3 regions of the Nonomuraea sp. NPDC050202 genome follow, and region 1 is predicted to be linked to each of the others. Evidence: riboswitches for the same ligand, from Rfam matches in the RefSeq annotation. Region 1 holds a riboswitch; each other region holds the start of a gene.
The links. Region 1 has a riboswitch for cyclic di-AMP ahead of AB0I79_RS15885 (hypothetical protein). Riboswitches for the same ligand answer to the same signal wherever they lie in the genome.
Positions count from the first base shown of each region.

Region 2: it holds a riboswitch for cyclic di-AMP, as region 1 does, so the genes downstream of both, AB0I79_RS01655 (C40 family peptidase) here and AB0I79_RS15885 (hypothetical protein) in region 1, are expected to answer to the same signal.
Region 3: it holds a riboswitch for cyclic di-AMP, as region 1 does, so the genes downstream of both, AB0I79_RS04205 (CHAP domain-containing protein) here and AB0I79_RS15885 (hypothetical protein) in region 1, are expected to answer to the same signal.

Region 1 is NZ_JBFALF010000004.1:452,245-454,436, reverse strand. Features, by position in the region: gene AB0I79_RS15890 (alpha/beta fold hydrolase) at 1-359, opposite strand, end outside; gene AB0I79_RS15885 (hypothetical protein) at 426-1,148, opposite strand; cyclic di-AMP (ydaO/yuaA leader) riboswitch at 1,334-1,469, opposite strand; gene AB0I79_RS15880 (DUF5302 domain-containing protein) at 1,633-1,833, opposite strand; gene AB0I79_RS15875 (rod shape-determining protein) at 2,166-2,192, shown strand, end outside.
Region 2 is NZ_JBFALF010000001.1:318,158-320,349, forward strand. Features, by position in the region: gene AB0I79_RS01650 (NlpC/P60 family protein) at 1-78, shown strand, start outside; cyclic di-AMP (ydaO/yuaA leader) riboswitch at 684-847, shown strand; gene AB0I79_RS01655 (C40 family peptidase) at 921-1,445, shown strand; gene AB0I79_RS01660 (hypothetical protein) at 1,545-2,192, shown strand, end outside.
Region 3 is NZ_JBFALF010000001.1:863,596-865,787, forward strand. Features, by position in the region: gene AB0I79_RS04200 (hypothetical protein) at 1-409, opposite strand, end outside; gene AB0I79_RS04205 (CHAP domain-containing protein) at 569-1,279, opposite strand; cyclic di-AMP (ydaO/yuaA leader) riboswitch at 1,292-1,428, opposite strand; gene AB0I79_RS04210 (Gfo/Idh/MocA family oxidoreductase) at 1,546-2,192, opposite strand, start outside.

The DNA of each region.
Region 1 (2,192 bases):
CGGATGGCCAGCGTCTGGGCGATCATGCCGCCCATCGAGGCGCCCACGACGTGGGCCGCCGGCCAGCCGAGCGCGTCCATGAGGGCCGCGGTGTCGTCGGCCAGGTCGTCCAGCAGGTACGGCGGCGCGGCTCCCATCGCGGGCAGGCCGTGCTCGTGGAGGTGCGTGGACAGGCCCGCGTCGCGGTTGTCGAACCGTACGACGTGGTGTCCCTGCTCCGCCAGGAGCTCGCAGAACCCCTCGTCCCATTGGATGAGCTGGGCGCCGAGCCCCATGATGAGGAGCAGCGGGCGCCCGGTGGGTGAGCCGAAGCTCTCGTAGGCGATGTCGATGCCGTTCGCGGCTGCGCGGATGGTCACGACGACCAGAATGACATTCTGGTCGTCGTCACGTAAAGGTCATCCGCTCCGATTTGATGCGGGAGCTCAGCGCTTCATGAACGCGGCCCGCAGGCGCTCCCCGCCGAGCAGCGCGCCACCGCCCGCCACGGACAGCACGCCGGCCATCAGCGCGGTGCCGACCAGGCCGGACTCCTTCTCCGGCTCGTCCGCGGGGGCGTCAGGGAGGCTGCCGCCCGCGGCGGAGGAGTCCTCCTCGGCCTGCGGCGGGGTCGCCGGGTTGGTGTCGCGCTCGGCCCAGGCGCCGGTCGAGAACGGCACCGGGTAGTTCTTCTTGCCCACGCCGTCGCCCCACTTGGTGATGACGTAGTCGACCTCGATGTGGCCCTGGCCGCCGATGCCGTCCACGCCCAGCGTGCTGGAGTTGAACTCGCCGCCGGTCAGCTCGGCGAACGTCTTGGCGTCGAGGTCCAGCATGATGCCGCGATTGGAGGGCGCGCCCGGCCCGCGGTCACCCACGAAGAAGGGCATCTTCTTGCCCTTGTAGACCACGTAACCCTCGGTCAGCAGCGGCCAGCTCGGGCTGGCGGCCAGCCCCTTCTGCATCGGCTTGCCACTGGCCGGCAGGCCCGTGTCACCGGCGCGGCCGGAGGCGTCGTCCCAGAAGTACGAGGCAGTGGTCGAGCCCTTGAGCAAGATCTTTTCACCGGTGTCGGTGTCGGCGTGGGCGGCCGTGCCGGCGATGCTCATCGCGCAGGCGGCGGAGGCGGTCAGCACGGCGAGGGAACGCAGGCCAAAACGGGCATACATGAAGCAGCAAAACCCTTCACTGGGGGACAGGGAGGTTGCACTCAGGGGATGAGGGCGCAGCGGGGCAGAGCGCCGCGAGGTCGCTACGCGGAGCGCAAGATACGAGCCTTTGAGGAAGGGGGCCGCTCAGCAGGCGGCCGTCAAGACGCGGTCCGGGGGTACGACGCGCTGATGCATGGGGTAAGTTGTCCTCTCCATCACGCCTACCGGGTTAGCTGACGGGTTCGGGCGGTGGAGTTGCCCTACCGGCACGGAGCCGGATTCACCCCAACGGAGGTGGTTCCCCGGTTCCCGAAGTTCGGGATTCGGCGCCAACCGGCCGTCCTCCTGGGGTAAGGACTGGGTCACCGGCTGGTAATGGCGATTACAGTAGCCACGGAAACGGACATCTGCAAACGATTCTTCACGAATCGGGCGAAAGATCTACCTGTCCAGGCAAAGGAAAAGGGGGCACGGCACGCCGTACCCCCGCAGAATTCCAGCGTCAGCCGCCGCTCTTGCGCCTGAACGATCTTTTACTCGCAGCCGGACCGTGCGCCCCGTGGATCTTGGATGGGTCGCCGCCCCTGCCACCCGCGCCCGATCCGCCGTGCTGGTTGCGCTTGCGCTCCAGCGCCTCGCGGAACTTGCGCTTCAGCTCGTCCTCGGGAGTTTCGCTGACTTCCGGCTCCGGTGTATCCGCCATGAGGACCTCCATGGTGTTGGGGACAGTTCACAGCTTCGCACGGCACTGCTTATGACGCGAAACCGGGCTCACTGCGCGGTGAAAGACAGCAAGCGGAAGACCGGGCCGGGACCGCCCGAGCGGCCCTGCCCGTGGCCGGCGAACCGCGACTCGCCGCCCGGCCGCAGCCCGTGCCGGGCCGCCCCGGCGACGACCGGACCGGCCCGCCGCGGGCCGCGTCGTAACGCTCGGCCTCGCGGTCTTCGTCGATCACAGTTCCAGGGGTAACAGGTAAAGGGGATCCGTTCCGTTCGTGGTGTTGTGTTGGAACGGATCCGGAAAGTAATCCCGCGATGAGACTCCTCGGTCGTGACCTGGCG
Region 2 (2,192 bases), on a different contig from region 1:
CCGCAGACAGGCGATGTCGTCAAGGTCGTCAAGCTCTCGGGCTACGGTCGTTCCCTCGTCGGAGCGGTCCGCCCGTAACCAGTTCTGGTCTCCTGAGGGCCGGGCGTGGCCGCACCCGTTTCGGTCTCCGGTGGCCGTATTCAGGCGTGCCGAAGTGCGCGGGCCTCTGTGGGCGCATCCGGCGCCCTGCCAGGTCAGTAACTACGATCGAGAATAGTAGATCGTCGCCTTCGTGGCGGCCTGAGGTCCACTCTGCTCAGGGGTGACGAATACTGCGGGGTCCGTAGATTTCGGTGCTTGCTCGGGCATGGCGGGGCGTTGCGGGACAGAGCGAGCGGGAGCGCTCCCAGTGGCCTTGCTCACGTTTAAAGGGTGTCAAATGTGGCTTAAGTGACAATTGGGACCTGACAAGCCCGCCGGTTTCCAAGTGTGAGCAGAGTCACATTTCGGTAACAGAACCTGGTGTTCCAGCAGGGGTTTCAAACTTGACACCACCCTCTGCCTGATCTTTACAAGCTGACTCACCCTTTGCCGATTCTTGACCTTTCGACGTAGCTTCTGGCGTCGTCGCGGTGAACAAGCCATGTCGCCGCGAACCCCGCACCGGGTCTGCCCCGATGCGAGACAGACAAAAGAATCCGCCGGTCGCTCCCCGAGCATCCCCACATCGAATCTGGATCGGGGCACGCGGCCTGCCGAATCCGTGCAGCCAGGAGCACGGAGCCGGGGACCCAAGCGATCCCGAGTTCCCAAGGGATCAGGGGTGAGTCGGCGCGCCATCGCGCCGTAGGGCGACTTCCACGCCCGAATCCGTCAGCTAACCCGGTAGGCGTTCGTGGAAGACACAAGGAGAAATCCTGTCTAGTCCCCTGCAGAACCCCCGCCTGTCCTGCCTTGCCCTGAGTGGCGTAGCACTCACGATGACCGTGACGGCCGGAGGTCTCGTCCTCCATGCCCCAACGGCTCAGGCGACGACGACGAGCGATGCGGCCGCTCCGACGACGGTGAAGGCGGAAACCACCGCCAAGTCGTCCAAGAAGGCCACGGTCGCCCAGCGAAGGGCAGCCAAGCTCGCTCGGCAGAAAGTGAAAGCCCGCAAGGCCATCGCCGTGGCCAAGAACCAGATCGGTGACCCGTACCGGTACGGAGGCACAGGGCCTGGTTCGTTTGACTGCTCCGGTCTCGTCCAGTTCGCCTGGAAGAAGGCCGGCGTCAAGCTCCCGCGCGTGGCGAGCAGCCAGTTCGCCCGTACCAAGAAGAAGGTCTCCTGGCGCAATCTCAAGCCTGGCGACCTGATGTTCTTCAGCGGGCTCGGCCATGTGGGCATGTACGTCGGCAAGGGCAAGATGATCCACTCGCCACGGACAGGCGAACGGGTACGCATCGACAAGCTGAGCGGATGGCGCCGATCGTCCTTCGTGGGCGCTGTTCGTCCCGGCATGTGAAGAAGCCCCGTCCGGATTCTTGGAGGATTTCCTGGATCCGGACGGGGCTCTCGCACGTCCGGGGCTCTCAGCAGGCAGGGCGCACTACGATCGGGCATCGTGTTCGAGCAGGTGAGCCGGCGAGCCGTGGTGACGGGCCTGCTGCTCCTCGTCCCCGCCGCGGCCACCCCGCTGCCCGATTCCCCCATCCTTCCCCCCGAGCTGCGCGGCCTGTGGCCGGGGCGGCGTACGGCCGTCAGCCGCGGCGTCCGGTCCACCGTCGCAGGTCCCGGCACGGTCCCGCCCGAGCGGCTCGACGAGCTGGCGCGCAGGGCCGACAGCGCGGGCGCGCGGGTCTCGGCCGTGCTCGGCAGGCCGGTACGCCCCCTGGTCGTGCTGCCGGAGTCCGGCCGCGACGCCGCCCGCCTGGCCGGTGCGGGACGGCTCGACGGGCTGGCCGCCGTGGCCGACGGCCGGCGCGTGATCGTCGTGCCCGAGGCGTTCGCCACCCTCAACCCCACCGGCAGGGACGTGGTCCTCACCCACGAGCTGACCCACGTCGTGGCCGGCACCGACGGCCTGCCCGTCTGGCTGTACGAGGGTTTCGCCGACTACGTCGGCTACCGCGACGCCGGGCTGCCGGTGGCGACCGCCGCCGCCGAGCTGGCGGCGGAGGTGCGGGCCGGGCGGCTGCCGAGCGCTTTGCCCGGGCCTGAGGCTTTCGCGGCCGACGGGCGTGACCCGAACCGGCTCGCCCGGGCGTACCAG
Region 3 (2,192 bases), on a different contig from region 1:
CTTCGACGGTGAAGCCGAGCAGCTCGCGCAGCGCGTCCTCGCCCAGCTCCAGCGGGTGGAACGGCAGCGGGTACGGGCCCTCGTCCGGCCGGCCGGGCGTGGGCGGGACCGGATGTTCGCCGTTCCAGTAGGGCAGCTCGAACGGGTACGGCTCGCCGATGTCCTCGATGACGCCGTTGCCCGGGGAGAGGCTGAGCGAGCGGACGAGGCGGCCGTCCTCCCAGACGGCGAAGGCGACCCAGTCGACGACGCTGTGCATGGCGTGCAGCACGAGCCGGCGGCCCTTGCCCGCCTCGACGAGGTGGGCGGGGAACCGCGACGGATTGTCGATCATGAAGTGCGCGCAGCAGATGAGCTCGGCGCCGGGGAAGCTGGTGGCGTAGGCGATGACGCCGGTCTTGGCTCCCATGCGGGCTCCCGGGGGTGAGGGAAGCGGATGAAGAGGCAAGGTAGCGAGCCGGTCCGACAGAACCCCGGAACGCGACGAGCGCGCGTCCCCTCGGTGGGGACGCGCGCTCGTCGCGTCACATGGAAGGCAAAGAGCGATCTCTCGGCCTGGAACGTTCCGTCAGGAGGCGTACTGCGGGTAGCCGTAGCCGACGACCTGCGACTTCGGACGGATGCGCTCCTCGACCCGGCCGTTGCCGGTGTTGCCCTCGATCGTCGAGATGGTGCCGTTCTGGTTGTCCTTCACGACGAACCCGACGTGCTGGATGTCGCTCAGGCTCTTGCCACCGTCCCACGCGAAGAACACGACGGCGCCGGGCTTGGCGACGGTGCCCCAGCGGTTGTTGGCGGCGAACCACTTGGCGTGGGCGACGGTGTAGGCGTCCCAGCCGACCTGCGGGCGGGCGCCGGTCTGCTCGCCGACCCAGGAGACGAACATCGAGCACCAGGCGGCGTTCAGGTACGCGGCGCGGTTGCCGCCGTCGCGGGCGACGGTCTCGGCGGCGCGCTGGGAGCTGGCGTACCACTGCTGGAACTTGGTGCCGCCGCCGGCGGCGTTCTCCGAGGTGCCGACCTGGGCCTTGGCCATGGCCAGGACCTGGGCGGCAGTGACGTTGATCTTGGTCTCGGCACGGTCGTCCGCCGCGCCGGCCTTGTGGGCGGCGATGGCGGTGTCCGGGTGCCTGGCGGCGGTGGCCGCGGCGACCCCCGTGGCGGTGTCGGCGTTGGCCGTCATGGCGTTGACGCCGAGGGCCGAGGCGATGACGGTGGCGCCGAGGGCGGCGCGGGCGATGTTGCTCTTCGAGACAGCGGTAATACGGTGCTTGGCCATCGAGGGAGGTGCTCCTTGCTTCCATGCCGCTTACCGGGTTAGCTGACGGGCTCGGGCGTGGAAGCTGCCCTACGGCACCGGAGTGCCGATTCGCCCCAAAGACATGGGTCCCCGGTTCCGCCCTGAGGCGGATTCAGCGGTCGCAGGACGATCCTGCGATGTGTCGTGCGATGGTCTGACATAGCCGGACAAACCGGGCGTATGCCTCAAGATGCCCCATAAGGTAATACATGAGGCAAGAGGATTACAAATCCATAAAAGCCCAGCTAGGCAAACTGCCTGCGAGCGTCGGCCAGAAGCCCCAGCATGGCAAGGGATTCGTCAAGAGGCATGATCGAGGATTCGGTCCTGCCTTCGGCCGTGGCGGCGCGGACTTCGCGAAGCTCTCCGGCGTATCCGTTGTCCGCCGGATCGAGCACATGCTCTTCCGGCTCCATGGAGGGCCCGGTGAGAACGATCCGCTGCGGAGCCCAGAACGGCGCCTGGAGGTCCGCCCGCATCCGAGTACCTACAACACAGGCCGTGTTCGGGTAATTCCCGAGCAATGAGGTCGCCACGAGAGCGTGTCTGCCGCCGGGGTAGAGCAATACGCCGGCCGCCTCCGCATCCACCCCGCTCGGGGCCAGGGAGCCCGTGATGCGCAGGTCAGCGGGCATGCCCAGGAGGAGCTGGGCCAGCCCGAACGGGTAGATCCCCAGGTCGAGCAGGGCCCCGCCGCCCAGCTCCGGCGCCCACAGCCGGTGGGCCGGGTCGTAGGGCGCCGCGAAGCCGAACGATGCCTGCACCGAGCGCAGCTCGCCGAAGCGGGGATCGCCCGCGATGCGCTGGACCAGCGGGTTGAACCGCATCCACATGGCTTCCATGAGGAAGACGCCCGCCTCGCGCGCCAGGCGCACCATCTTCTCCGCGTCGT